One region of the Bacillus sp. XB1 genome, then DNA from elsewhere that is predicted to be linked to it. Evidence: riboswitches for the same ligand, from Rfam matches in the RefSeq annotation. Region 1 holds a riboswitch; each other region holds the start of a gene.
The links. Region 1 has a riboswitch for S-adenosylmethionine ahead of mtnK (S-methyl-5-thioribose kinase). Riboswitches for the same ligand answer to the same signal wherever they lie in the genome.
Positions count from the first base shown of each region.

Region 2: linked by a shared signal. The riboswitch ahead of metI (cystathionine gamma-synthase/O-acetylhomoserine thiolyase) and the one ahead of mtnK (S-methyl-5-thioribose kinase) in region 1 are both predicted to bind S-adenosylmethionine.
Region 3: linked by a shared signal. The riboswitch ahead of ACK1U5_RS24260 (methionine ABC transporter ATP-binding protein) and the one ahead of mtnK (S-methyl-5-thioribose kinase) in region 1 are both predicted to bind S-adenosylmethionine.

Region 1 is NZ_JBNRIL010000002.1:782,958-787,990, forward strand. It holds gene ACK1U5_RS19440 (pyridoxal phosphate-dependent aminotransferase) at 1-682, opposite strand, end outside; gene ACK1U5_RS19445 (carbon-nitrogen family hydrolase) at 697-1,560, shown strand; SAM riboswitch class I at 1,632-1,773, shown strand; gene mtnK (S-methyl-5-thioribose kinase) at 1,864-3,045, shown strand; gene mtnA (S-methyl-5-thioribose-1-phosphate isomerase) at 3,042-4,103, shown strand; gene ACK1U5_RS19460 (YvrJ family protein) at 4,171-4,326, shown strand; gene ACK1U5_RS19465 (3-hydroxybutyrate dehydrogenase) at 4,362-5,033, opposite strand, start outside.
Region 2 is NZ_JBNRIL010000002.1:591,827-596,859, reverse strand. It holds gene ACK1U5_RS18335 (bifunctional homocysteine S-methyltransferase/methylenetetrahydrofolate reductase) at 1-899, opposite strand, end outside; SAM riboswitch class I at 970-1,079, opposite strand; SAM riboswitch class I at 1,283-1,393, shown strand; gene metI (cystathionine gamma-synthase/O-acetylhomoserine thiolyase) at 1,488-2,600, shown strand; gene metC (cystathionine beta-lyase) at 2,597-3,760, shown strand; gene ACK1U5_RS18320 (cysteine hydrolase family protein) at 3,929-4,441, shown strand; gene ACK1U5_RS18315 (ArsR/SmtB family transcription factor) at 4,875-5,033, shown strand, end outside.
Region 3 is NZ_JBNRIL010000005.1:24,181-29,213, forward strand. It holds gene pruA (L-glutamate gamma-semialdehyde dehydrogenase) at 1-844, shown strand, start outside; partial or broken gene ACK1U5_RS24255 (cysteine hydrolase family protein) at 1,095-1,659, opposite strand; SAM riboswitch class I at 1,902-2,007, shown strand; gene ACK1U5_RS24260 (methionine ABC transporter ATP-binding protein) at 2,131-3,150, shown strand; gene ACK1U5_RS24265 (methionine ABC transporter permease) at 3,140-3,805, shown strand; gene ACK1U5_RS24270 (MetQ/NlpA family ABC transporter substrate-binding protein) at 3,827-4,681, shown strand; gene ACK1U5_RS24275 (HXXEE domain-containing protein) at 4,846-5,033, opposite strand, start outside.

The DNA of each region.
Region 1 (5,033 bases):
CATCTGCTTGCAAGAAACTAACAGGTTTTTGACCATCAAATCCGATAGCGCCATAAGCAAAATCGTGAACAACTAATATATTATGTTTATTAGCAAAGTGAATGGTTGCATCAAAAAAATCTTTTGATGCAGTAGCACCGGTAGGATTATTTGGATAGTTTAAAAACATTAATTTTGCACGCTCTGCAATAGAGTCATCAATGTTTGTATAATCTGGTAAAAAGTTATTTTCTGCAATAAGCGGCATTGTTTCAAAGTGTGCTTTTGCTAAAGCAACCCCGGATAAATAATCTGGATAACCTGGATCCGGAACGAGAATCGTATCACCAGGATTTGTAAAACAAATCGGTAATTCTACTAGTCCAGCCTTCCCGCCAAACAAAATAGCAACTTCAGTTTTTGGGTTTAATTCGACGCCGTATTCACGTTTATAGAATGTAGCCACGGCTTCCTTTAAGCTTTCATGTCCGCGAAATGGCGGATATTTATGATGAATGGTCTTTTCGGCAGCATCTTGTAAAGCTTTTACGATATGCTGCGGTGTTGGTTGATCTGGATTACCTTGACCTAGATTAATAACATCGTGACCAGCTGCAACGACTTTGTTAACTTTTGCAACAAGTGAAGCGAAAAATTGTGTTGGCAATGATGTTACTATCTCAGAAGGTTGAAATAATTTCATACTTTCCACCTCTTTTGAAAGTTGTTACAATTCTAGTGACAAATGATATAATCTTTCCAGTATTTTGTAAAGAAAAAAATAAGAATGGGGCTGAAAAAATGAAAGTCGCATGTATTCAAATGGATATTGTTTTTGGAGATGTAGAAAAAAATATTGAGAATGCTAAAAATAAAATAAGCGAAGCTATGAAGGAAAGGCCAGATGTTATCGTCTTACCAGAACTATGGACAACAGGATATGATTTAACGAGACTTTCTGAAATTGCAGATAGTGATGGAGTGGAAACGAAAGAAAAGTTAATAGAATGGGCGAAGCAATATGATATACATATTGTTGGTGGTTCTATAGCAAAGCAAACAGAGCAAGGTGTTACAAATACGATGTATGTTGTAAATAATGAAGGACAGCTAGTCAACGAATATAGTAAAGTACATTTATTTCAGCTTATGGATGAACATAAATATTTAATAGCCGGTAATGGTACGGGCGAATTTAAGCTAGATGATGTCGAATGCGCTGGAACAATTTGTTATGATATTCGTTTTCCAGAGTGGATGCGTGTCCATACTGCTAAAGGGGCAAAAGTATTATTTGTTGTAGCAGAATGGCCATTAGTTCGTTTAGCACATTGGCGTTTGCTATTGCAAGCAAGAGCAGTTGAAAATCAGTGTTATGTTGTTGCGTGTAATAGAGCAGGAAAGGATCCAAATAATGTATTTGCGGGTCATTCTTTAATTGTGGACCCTTGGGGTGAAGTTGTAGTAGAGGCGAATGAAGAGGAATCAATTTTATTTGGAGAGCTTGAATTCGAGAAAATTAAAGAAGTACGTAAAGGAATTCCGGTTTTTGCGGATCGCCGTCCAGAATTATACAAATAAAATGTTGACAAGTGATTTTTATTCTTGGTATAGTCTTCAACATAAAGTTAAAAATTCAAAAAATTATACAACTCTTATCAAGAGCAGGTGGAGGGATTTGGCCCGATGAAGCCCAGCAACCGACCGTAATACCATTGTGAAATGGGGCGTTTATTACGCCAAAAGGCACGGTGCTAATTCCAGCAGAAAGTAAAACTTTCTGGCAGATAAGAGGGGAGAAGATAAACTTCAAACCTCTTTCTTAGTGGAAAGAGGTTTTTCTATGTTAGAAAAACCTCTGAATTTAAAAAGGGGGAGAAGACGATGGGATATTATTCATTAACAGAAATAACAGCTGTACAATATGCGAAAGATCATGGCTATTTTGAAGCGAAGGCAAATGTCGTTTGTCATGAAATTGGAGACGGAAACTTAAATTACGTGTTCAAATTAGATGATGGAGAGAAATCAATTATAATAAAACAAGCACTGCCTTATGCGAAAGTAGTTGGTGAAAGCTGGCCATTGTCTATAAAAAGAGCAACGATTGAAAGCAAGGCATTACAAATTTTTGCGCAGTATGTACCGGATTATGTTCCAGTAGTGTACAGTCATGATGAAGAGTTAGCGATAACGGTAATAGAAGACTTATCAAGACTAACAATTACAAGAAAAGGATTAATAGACGGAGAAGAATATCCGCTTTTATCCCAGCATATCGGCCGTTTTCTAGCACATGTTTTATTTTATACTTCAGATTTTGGTTTACAGTCAGAAGAGAAGAGGGTACTAGAAGGTACCTTTGTAAATCCGGACCTTTGTAAAATTACAGAGGATTTAGTGTTTACAGATCCGTTTGGACATTATGATACAAATGATTATGAGCCAGATTTACAGCTCGTGGTTGATGAACTTTGGAGTGATAAAACTTTAAAACTAAAAGTAGCACAATATAAATATAAGTTCTTAACAAGAAAAGAAACTCTTATTCATGGTGATTTACATACTGGTAGTATTTTTTCGTCACCTTCTGAAACGAAGGTGATTGATCCAGAATTTGCGACATATGGCCCATTTGGATTTGACATAGGTCAATTTATTGCAAATCTATTATTAAATGCTTTATCTAGAGAAGAAGAAAAAAGAAGTGTACTATTTTTCCATATAGAAAAGACGTGGAGTTATTTTGTAGAAACTTTTACAAAGTTATGGATTGGAGAAGGTGTAGAAGCATATACGAAAGAAAAACAATGGTTACCAATTATTTTGCAAAATATCTTTACTGATGCAGTTGGATTTGCCGGATGTGAACTGATTCGTAGAACAATTGGTTTAGCTCATGTAGCAGATTTAGATGAAATAGAAAATAAAGAAACAAGAATTCAAGCTAAGAAACAAGTGCTATCCTTAGGTAAAGAACTAATAAAATATGAATCTAAAAGTGCTGATATTCAACTGTTTCGAACATTATTTCAACAGACAGTTTCAGGGGGCGTAAAAGCGTGAGTACAATTGTTACTGTTCCGAGATCTGTAAGCTGGAAAGGTGATGCAATTGCGGTATTAAATCAAACGAAATTGCCGCATAGCACAGAATACAAAACATTGACGACTATTGAAGAGGTTTGGAAAAGCATCGTAATGTTAGAAGTACGAGGAGCGCCTGCAATTGGAATTGTAGCTGCATTTGGCTTGGCGCTTGCATCAAAAAAATATAACACTGTACATATTGAAGAATTTCAAAAGAAGTTTAATAGAGATTGTAATTATTTAGGAACGTCACGCCCGACAGCAGTAAATTTATTTTGGGCAATTGATCGTATGAGAGAATCTATTCGAGAGATTACTACAATAAAAGAAGCACAAAAAACATTAGAAGAAGAAGCGCTTCGCATTCAGCAGGAAGATGAAGAGGTGTGCCGAAATATTGGGGAATATGCGTTAACATGTTTTAAAGATGGCGATAATATTTTAACAATCTGTAACGCTGGAAGTATCGCAACTGCCAGATATGGAACTGCATTAGCTCCCTTTTATATTGGAAAAGAGGAAGGTGTGCGTTTACATGCATATGCGTGTGAAACGAGACCAGTTTTACAAGGTGGTCGCTTAACGACCTGGGAATTGAAGCAAGCAAATATTGATGTGACCCTTATTACAGATAATACTGCAGCTCATGCTATTCAAACGAAAGAAATAAATGCAATTATTGTAGGGGCGGATCGAATTGTCGCAAATGGAGATACGGCAAATAAAATAGGGACAATGAATTTAGCTATTTTAGCAAAGCACTTTAATATCCCATTTTACGTTGCTGCTCCACTGTCAACATTTGATGTTACGAAAGAAACTGGAGCTGAAATTATTATTGAAGAAAGAGATGAAACAGAAGTTACGAAAATCTTTGGAAAACAAGTAGCACCAATTGGAACGGATGTTTATAATCCAGCATTTGACATAACGCCGAATGAATTAATTACAGGAATTATTACTGAGAAAGGTATTATACGGGGGGACTATAAACGAGAAATTGCATCATTATTTGAAAAACAAGCTAATACATAATAGCTTGTTTTTTTATGCCTAAATGCAGTGTTTTCTCTTACTTATATAATGAAAGGAGGGGAAGAGGATGGAAGAGTGGATCAAGATGATAGGTAATGTAGGGTTTCCGATTGTTGTAACATTATATTTACTCCACCGTATTGAAAGTAAACTAGAGGGGGTAATTGTTGCAATTGAGAAGCTCCCGCGGCAATTACTAAAGTACGAAGATCCTCGGGAATAAAAATAAAGTTTGCTCTTCTTGAGCAAACTTTATTTTTATTGAGCGGTATAACCACCATCTATAACAACAGCTTGTCCCGTTATACCTTTAGCTTTTTCACTCGCTAAAAACATCGCATAATCAGCGATTTCTTGTACTTGTAATAAGCGCTTTTGTGGGACGAGTGGATAAATAACATCTTCTAAAACATTTTCAAGTGGTACATTTCGTGTAGTAGCTAAGTCTTGTAGTTGATTACGTACAAGAGGGGTATCGACATAACCAGGGCAAAGGGCATTAACAGTAATACCATGCGTAGCACCTTCTAAAGCAGCAACTTTTGTTAATCCAATTACGCCATGTTTTGCACTATTGTAGGCAGCTTTTCCAGCAAACCCGACAAGGCCGTTAATAGAAGCGACATTAATAATACGACCATATTTTTGTTGTTTCATAATCGGAAAGGCATGCTTAATTGCAATAAACGGAGCAATTTGCATAATTTGAATTAGTAGCTCGAACTTTTCAGTTGGAAAGTCTTCAATGGGTGAAACGTGTTGCATTCCTGCGTTGTTAATTAATATATGTAATGAACCGAAATGATCAACTGTTTGAGAAATTGCTGCTGTAATTTCCTCTTCAGATGTAACGTCACATTTTAAACCGATAGCTTGAAAACCTTCATTTTGTAATTGTTCAGCAGCTTCTTTTGCACGTTCTTCAAGTCG
Region 2 (5,033 bases), 190 kb from region 1:
TGAACGACTTTTGGCCTTTGAATCGTTTCTTTTTCGATTACAGGGGTAATATTCGCAACAGCGCGCTTCATACTTTGAATATGTTCTGGAGTCGTACCACAACAGCCACCCAATAACCGAATACCTTGCTCAATAAATTTCGGTGTCATTGCTTCAAAATAAGCTGGACTTCCCTCATATACGTAACGTCCCTCTACATAATTCGGGAGACCTGCATTTGGGTATGCTGATAAATAGCCATTTTGCGGAATCGATATCATTTTGAAAGCTTCCGTCATATGAAGCGGCCCCAGTTGACAATTCAATCCAACAACATTTGCACCGTAATCTATAAACTGCTTTAATATTTCATTGACATCATTTCCATTTTGAGTCGTACCTGCTTCATGTAACGCTAATTGCGCAACAATCGGAATATTCGTTTGCTTACGCAACACTTTAACAGCATGAAGTAATTCAAATTCATCATAAAAAGTTTCTAATAGTAATCCATCAACCTGTTCTTCTAGTAAAGCCCCCGCCTGTTCAAGTAACATAAACTCCCTTTCCATATCAGTCGTTGTAACAGCTCCGATATGTTTCATACCACCAATTGTTCCTAAAATTGCATTTTTATCTGTCACAGATGCTTTCGCCAATTTCACTGCCGCTCTATTAATTTTTGTAACTTGATTTTCTAAACCATACATACGTAATTTCGCCTCATTTGCTCCATACGTATTCGTTTGAATTACATCTGCTCCAGCAGCTACATATTGTTTATGAATGGATATAATTAGATCTGGATCAGATACGTTCAATTCTTCAAAGCTACTTTGCAAACCATGTGAATGCAATAACGTTCCAACCGCACCATCACCTATTACAATTCCTTTTGATAATAAATCTAGTAATTTCACGAATCTCCCTCATTTCTATCAATATAAAAACCCCCTCTTCACTTTGAAGAGGGGGACATAATTGTTCCTCCTCTTATTATGCAAAACATTCGTTTTGCAGGTATTAGCACCGTTTCAAACATTTCGTTTGAAGGTTGCCGGGTTTCACAGGGCCTTTCCCTCCACCGCTCTCAATAAGAGTTGTCTTTATTATTTTATTTATGTAGCTAAAAGGAAATGCGTTCCCCTTTTAACAATGTTTGTTAATTTTTTAATAAATTTAGCATGCACAAAATTAAAAGTCAATGACACTTGCGGAAAAATAAAAATTATTTAAAATAAAGTTGCAATTCAATTATCTTTTATTGTAAAGTTAAAAACATAATAAAAATTTCATACGAACATTCTTATCTAGAGAGGTAGAGGGACTGGCCCTGTGACGCCTCAGCAACCATTAACATTTTGTTAATAAGGTGCTAATTCCAGCAAATTGTGAAAGATTTGACAGATGAGAAGAAGACTCTATTCAAACCGAAAGCCTTCTTCTTAGAAGGCTTTTTTTATTTTATATTCACTTAATGTTTCAATTTAAAAAGGAGGAATTTTCACATGTCAACAATCGAAACAAAACTAGCACAAATCGGAAATCGTAGTGAAACTACAACTGGAACGGTTAATCCACCAGTTTATTTCTCAACCGCTTATCGCCACGAAGGAATTGGTAAATCTACTGGCTTTGACTATTCACGAACTGGTAATCCAACTCGCTGTCTTTTAGAACAGGCGATCGCAGACTTAGAATATGGCGAACAAGGTTATGCCTGTAGTTCAGGGATGGCGGCTGTTCTCCTCGTCCTTTCTCTATTCCGCTCTGGAGACGAACTTATTGTATCTGAAGATTTATACGGGGGAACGTATCGATTATTTTCTGAGCATGAAAAAAAGTGGAATGTTCGATGTAGATACGTAAATACACAGTCTATTAAACAAATTGAGCAAGCTATCACAACTGAAACGAAGGCTATTTTCATAGAAACTCCAACTAATCCATTAATGCAAGTTACTGATATTGCTGCTGTCGCAACTGTAGCGAAAAGGCACGGACTACTTCTTATTGTAGACAACACATTCTACACACCTTATATACAGCAACCATTAACAGAAGGTGCTGACATTGTACTTCATAGCGCAACGAAATATTTAGGGGGACATAACGATGTACTAAGCGGGCTTGTCGTTGCAAAAGGAAAGGAACTTTGCGAGGAAATCGCTCATTATCATAATGCATCAGGTGCAGTTTTAAGCCCATTTGACTCATGGTTATTAATTCGCGGTATGAAAACGTTAGCGCTTCGCATGAGACAACATGAAGAAAATGCGAAAGCAGTTGTTGCGTATTTAAATGATGAAGACGGGGTGACAGATGTATTTTATCCAGGAAGAGGCGGCATGATTTCATTCCGCCTTAAAGATGAAGCTTGGATTAATCCATTCTTACAATCTTTATCCTTAATTACATTTGCCGAAAGTCTTGGTGGTGTAGAAAGTTTAATGACTTATCCAGCAACGCAAACACATGCTGATATTCCTGAAGAAATTAGAACAGCAAACGGCGTATGCAATCGTCTTCTTCGATTCTCAGTTGGCATTGAAAATAGTAACGATTTAATTCAAGACTTAAAGCAAGCCATTAAACTCGTAAAAGAAGGTGTAAGAATATGAGCTATTCTATAGATACACTCTTACTACACAACCAATATAAACATGACTCGCAAACAGGCGCTGTGAACGTTCCTATTTATAACACATCAACTTTTCACCAGTTTGATGTAGATACGTTCGGAAAATATGACTATAGCAGGTCAGGAAATCCAACTCGTGAAGCTCTTGAAGATATCATTGCTTTATTAGAAGGCGGAACAAAAGGATTCGCCTTTGCATCAGGCATTGCAGCGATTTCCACTGCATTCCTCCTTCTTTCACAAGGTGATCACGTACTCATTTCAGAAGATGTGTACGGAGGCACTTACCGAGTGATAACTGAGGTACTCTCCCGTTACGGTGTTTCACATACATTTGTTGATATGACCAATTTAGAAGAAATAAAACAAAACATGAAACCAAATACAAGGCTCTTTTATGTAGAAACACCTTCTAACCCACTTTTAAAAGTGACAGATATTCGCGAGGTTTCTAAACTCGCAAAATCTATTGGCGCTCTTACTTTTGTTGATAATACATTTTTGACACCACTATTCCAAAAACCACTTGAACTTGGAGCTGATGTCGTTCTTCATAGTGCTACAAAATTTATTGCTGGTCATAGTGATGTTACTGCCGGATTAGCAGTAGTAAAAGATGCAGAACTCGCTCAAAAGCTTGGATTTTTACAAAATGCATTCGGTGCTATTTTAGGACCTCAAGATTGTTCTCTCGTACTTCGCGGTCTAAAAACATTGCACGTACGCCTCGAGCATTCAGCTAAAAATGCCAATAAAATCGCACATTATTTACAAGAGCACGCTAAAGTACAAAATGTCTATTATCCGGGATTACAAACACATCTCGGATTTGATATTCAACAATCTCAAGCAACATCAGCTGGAGCGGTCTTATCGTTTACTTTGCAGTCAGAAGATGCACTCCGCCAATTTTTATCAAAAGTAAAATTACCTGTTTTTGCAGTTAGTTTAGGAGCTGTAGAGTCAATTCTTTCTTATCCAGCAAAAATGTCACATGCAGCACTGTCGCAAGAAGCTCGTGATGAAAGAGGAATCTCTAATTCATTACTTCGGTTATCAGTCGGTCTTGAAAATGTTAACGATTTAATATCCGATTTTGAAAATGCCCTTTCTTATGTAGAAGAACCTGTAAATGCATAGAGAAAAAGAAGATATGAGATTAGGTTTTCATATCTTCTTTTTCTGCGTTTTAGTTATATTCATTTGAATTTCTTCTTTTCTTATAGTCCATAAAAAAATAAAAGTATATCATCTATTTCTAAATAATGGATTAATTGATATATTAAGAAATAAAAAGGGGTGAAAATAATGGATATTTGTTCAGATATTTTAATCGTTATCGATTTACAAAATGGCGTATGTTATAGCGAGGAGCATTTATTTGATTTACAGAACTTACTAACAAAAGTAAATAAAAGAATTTATTCATACAGAAAATTAAATAAACCAATCCTTTTTGTTCAACATTGTGATGATGATTTAGTACCCGAGAAAGAACTTTGGGCTATTCATACCGATTTAGATGTTCAAGAACAAGATTTTTTTGTAAGAAAAACACATGCAAATTCATTTTATAAAACAAACTTAAAAGAAATTTTAGATCAATTATCTGTAAATTGCATTGAATTTTGTGGCGCCCAAACAGAGTACTGTATGGATGCTACGATTAAGTTTGCCCACGGACTAGGATACGAAAACTTTATGGTACAGAAAACAACCTCTACGTTGAATAATCCTTTTATGTCCGCAAAAGAGACAATTGATTTTTATGAGAACATATGGAATCACAGGTTTTTAACGTTGCTAAAAGATGAATTTTAGAATAAATGACTAATGACTTGATCATCCTAAGATTTATCAGCTGTAAGCAAATATTTCATTATCACCATAAAGAAGCGAATTACATTCAGCTTCTTTTCTTTTAACCTGTTTTATATTCTATATATATCATTATAATTCCTTTGTCATATTATTTTAAAAATTTCGTATATTCATTTGAAAGAATAAGAAAATCATGATAAAATTGTGTTACAAATATATCTATATCTTTCAATTTTTAAAACGCATCGAAATTTTCACCCAAAAATGTCATTTTACAAAAACATGCTAATTTACCTATTTTATTTACATCAGGGTCTCTTTTCTTACAATTTCTTTACTTTAGGACTTTTTTTCTGCAACAACTATTTTCTTTTCTTTAAATTTTTGGTATGTATAGTATGGTATAATAGCTCACACGGAGGTGGAAAAGAACATGTTAGAAACCTTTCAAAAAGAATTAGAACTATATGAAAGTAATGCAGAATTATTAAAAGTGCTAGCTCATCCTGTTCGTTTATGTATCGTAAAAGGATTAATCGAGCGCGGTCCAAGCAACGTTTCTACAATGTATACTGGCTTAAACATGCCACAA
Region 3 (5,033 bases), on a different contig from region 1:
AGGTAACGGTTCTGAAGTTGGTGACTACTTAGTAGATCATCCTCGTACACGTTTCGTAAGCTTCACGGGATCTCGTGATGTAGGTATCCGCATCTATGAGCGTGCAGCGAAAGTAAACCCAGGACAAATTTGGTTAAAACGCGTTATCGCTGAAATGGGCGGTAAAGACACAATCGTTGTTGATAAAGAAGCAGATCTTGAATTAGCAGCTAAGTCTATCGTTGCATCAGCATTCGGATTCTCAGGACAAAAATGTTCTGCATGTTCTCGTGCAGTAATCCATGAAGATGTATACGATCACGTATTAAATCGTGCTGTTGAATTAACAAAAGAATTAACAGTTGCTAACCCAGCAGTATTAGGTACAAACATGGGTCCTGTTAATGACCAAGCTGCATTTGATAAAGTAATGAGCTATGTTGCAATTGGTAAAGAAGAAGGTAGAATCTTAGCAGGTGGCGAAGGAGACGATTCTAAAGGCTGGTTCATCCAACCAACAATCGTTGCTGACGTTGCAGAAGATGCTCGCTTAATGAAAGAAGAAATCTTCGGACCAGTAGTAGCATTCTGTAAAGCGAAAGACTTCGATCATGCACTTGCAATTGCAAACAATACGGAATACGGTTTAACAGGTGCTGTTATTACTAACAACCGTGACCATATTGAAAAAGCACGCGAAGACTTCCACGTTGGTAACTTATACTTCAACCGTGGATGTACTGGTGCAATCGTAGGTTACCAACCATTCGGTGGCTTTAACATGTCTGGTACAGACTCTAAAGCTGGTGGACCTGATTACTTAGCACTTCACATGCAAGCAAAAACTACTTCTGAAACTTTATAAGAAATAGTAGAGGAGCTCTTCACAGAATGTGAAGAGCTCCTTTTAAAATTGAACCCCCATATATTACCGTCGTTCGAAGAGAATGAGCTAAAACCTATTAATAGCGGGATAAACATGTAAACAGAAATAAAATAATGAGAAAAGTTGACTTATTAGTCATATTTTTTAGTATTCATTTTGAGAATTTCCTGTATAATACAATTTGAAAGAAAATCTATGGTTCGACAAGGAACACTCCTTTCGGTTTTGCTCACTGAAAGGAGTGTTTTTTATGTAGCTAAAAATTCTTGCGTGCTTATTACATTTGCATATACGCCATTTAAACTAGCTAAAATTGTATTGTGAATATAAACAGCTGGTATAGTAGCGTTCTTAAAAGAAAGGTCTTTTGTAGCACAAGCGTCATGTATAACGGTACATTGAAAGCCAAAATCGAATGCAGCCCTTACTGTTGCATCGATACACATATGAGTCATCATCCCGCATACAACGACATGTTCAATATTAAAACGTTTTAATTGCTCTAGAAGATTAGTTTCTCGGAAGCTATTTGGATAATGTTTGACTATAACTGTTTCTTCTCTAAGTGGACGTACGCTTTCGTGAATATGTACACCTTCTGTATTAGGTAGGAAAAAAGTAGCGTCATCTTTTATAGCTACGTGTTGGATATGAAAAATAGGTTCGCTGTTTGTTCTAAAGTATTGTAATAACTGATTAGCATATTCGCTTGCTTCTACTGGATTACGCAATTCCATCTTTCCATTTGGAAAATAATCGTTTTGAATATCGACGAGTAAAAGAGCTGTTTTCATATATTTATCTGCCTCCGAGTTTCATATTCAAATAAATTTATTCAATTCGTGGAGAGGATTCTCCTGTTTAAAAATATGAGGAAGAAGAATTTTAAATAACCTTGAAAGTTACTATTTTCTCATGAATTTTCATCTGAAAATTTTAATAAATGAATAATTAATATTTTTCTAAAAAATGTATTGACTCTTATTATTCTGAGTTCTATAATGAGAATTAATTAAATGACAATTAAATCGATACATTCTTATCCAGAGAGGTGGAGGGACTGGCCCTACGATACCTCAGCAACGGGTTTTTTAATACCGTGCTAACTCCAGCAAGCCATATAAAGGCTTGGAAGATGAGAAGATGTGAATGAGTACATATAAGTGCTCTCCTTCTTATCTTTATGGTTGATAAGAAGGAGAGCACTTTTTATTTTACCTCGAAAGCTCTACTTCAAGTTTTTACAGCATATAGGAGGGGGAAAAATGATTTCTTTTAACAACGTAAGTAAAGTGTATGAATCAGCTGGGCAATCTGTTCATGCGGTGGAGGATGTAACATTATCAGTTGAGAAAGGCGAAATTTTTGGCATTATCGGTTTTAGTGGCGCTGGAAAGAGTACGTTATTACGCTTAGTAAATATGTTAGAGAGACCGACGGCAGGAACGATTTCAATAGATGATAAAGACATTACATCATTATCGACGAAAGAATTACGTAAACTGAGACAAAGAATTGGAATGATTTTTCAAAGTTTTAATTTATTTAATTCAAGAACAGTATTTGGAAATATTGCTTATCCATTAAAGTTAGCGAAAGTACCAAAGAATGAGATAAAAGAAAGAGTAAATGAACTGCTGAAGTTTGTAGGGTTAGAAGATAAAGCAAACTATTATCCAGAGCAGCTATCAGGTGGGCAAAAGCAGCGTGTGGGCATTGCTAGAGCACTTGCGACATCGCCAGATATTCTTATATGTGATGAGGCAACATCAGCTTTAGATCCAGAAACGACGACAGAAATTCTAAACTTATTAAAGAAAGTAAATCGAGAATACAATTTAACAATTCTTCTTATTACACATGAAATGCATGTTGTGAAAGAAATTTGTCACCGTGTAGCTGTAATGGAGAAGGGGAAAGTTATTGAAGAAGGAAAACTGTTTGATGTTTTCACGCAACCAAAAACAAAGACGACTCAAAACTTTGTACGTTCTGTCATTAATGATCATTTACCGGAAAGTGTTCTAGCGAAAATTCAAAATGGTGGTCAAATTTATCGTCTAACATTTACTGGTGAGGAGACAGGACAACCGGTACTATCATATATCGCAAAAAACTATAACGTCGATGTAAATGTACTGTACGGAAATATTATTGAACTTCAAAATGTGCTATTTGGAAATCTTCTTGTAGAGTTGCAAGGTGAGCAGAGGGAAATTCAAAAAGCATTACAACATCTAAGACTGCAAGTGCAGCTGAAGGAGGTAGAAGCTCATGCGAGTTGATTGGAGTATATTTTGGCCGCGCATACTAGATGCGACGGGGGATACCCTCTTAATGGTAATTGTAACCCTTATATTCGCCACAATTCTGGGTATACCTCTAGGTTTACTTTTATATGTAACGAGAAAAGGAAACTTTTTAGAAAATAAATGGGTCTTTTCTATTCTTAACATCATAATTAATACAATTCGCCCGGTACCATTCATTATCTTTTTAGTAGCCTTAAGTCCACTAACAAGAAGTGTTATCGGAACGACGATTGGAACAGCAGCGGCAATTTTCCCGATGACGTTAGTCGCATCAATTGGTATTGCTAGAATGGTTGAAACAAACCTTGTTTCCGTTCCGAAAGGAGTAATTGAAGCAGCGCAAGCAATGGGCGCCTCGCCAATTAGAATTGTTTTTGAAATCCTTGTACCAGAAGCGTTAGCACCATTAATCTTAGGTGTCACATTTATGACAGTTGGTTTAATTGAATTTTCTGCAGTTGCTGGGCTTGTCGGTGGTGGCGGTCTTGGTGACTTGGCAATGACATATGGTTATCAACGTTTTGATACATCAGTTATGTTCGTAACGGTCGTGTTACTTATCATTCTCGTACAGATAGCTCAAAATTTAGGAAACTACTTTGCGAAAGTCTTGTTACGCAGATCATAAAAAGGAAGAGAGGAAAAGAAAATGAAGAAAATTTTAGCATTTGCATTATCAGCAATTGTAGGAGTCTCAGCATTAAGCGGCTGCTCAAGTGGAGACACGGGTGCAGGAGCGAAAGAAAAAGTAGTTCGCGTCGGTGTAACTGGAACGGATGGAGACGCTTGGGAAATTTTGAAGAAAAAAGCTGAAAAAGAAGGGATTAAGATTAAACTGGTGGAGTTCTCTGATTACACAACGCCAAATAAAGCGTTAGCTGATGGAGATATTGAATTAAACTCATTCCAGCATATTGCTTTCTTAGAGCAATTTAAAAAAGAGCATAAGTTAGATATTACAGCTGTTGGTACAACGCAAATTGCGCCAATGGGTTTATACTCTGAAAAATATAAGAAAGCAAATGAAATCCCAGATGGTTCAGAAATTGCAATTCCAAACGATCCAACGAATCAAGCACGTGCATTAAAACTTCTTGATGCAGCTGGATTATTAAAGCTTAAAAAAGACTTTGGTCTATTTGGAGATCCAAGTGGTATTGCTGAAAATCCGAAGAAATTAAAAATTACACCGGTTATCGCACAGCAAACACCTCGTGTGTTAAAAGATGTTGCAGCATCAGTTATTAATAACGGTGTTGCTGGTCAAGCTGGATTAGATCCAGCGAAGGATCCTATTTTCTTAGAAGATCCAAACAATGAAAATGCGAAGCCATATATTAATATTTTTGCAGGTCGTACGAAGGATAAAGATGATCCAACATTAAAAAAAGTAATTGAACTATATCATTCAAAAGAAGTAACAGATGCAATTAAGAAAGAAACAAATGATGGTTCCATTTCAGTAGATCTTTCACTTGATGAGCTTGAAAAAATCGTAAAATAATCATTGGGTTTAATGGACTAACAGAAGGAACCCCTCCGCTGTTAGTTCGTTCAACATATAAACTTAACAAACAAACCCTAATTCTGTACCTTCCAATTTTGTATAACGTAGAATCCAATGTTTGTTAAGTAGAGTAATGGACCAGGAGTTTTCCTGGTCTTTTTTTATGAATGAAAATAGCTAGCGAACAGTAAGGTGATCCAAATTATAATGGGATAAGAAAATAAGCTGAAAAGGAGTGTAATTACGAATTGCTTTGGATGAATTAAGTGTTTTTTTGATAAAAAAAAGAAAATAGAAAAGAGAGTAATGAAAAATGCTGATATTACGCCGGGGTTATAAGAGCGATAAA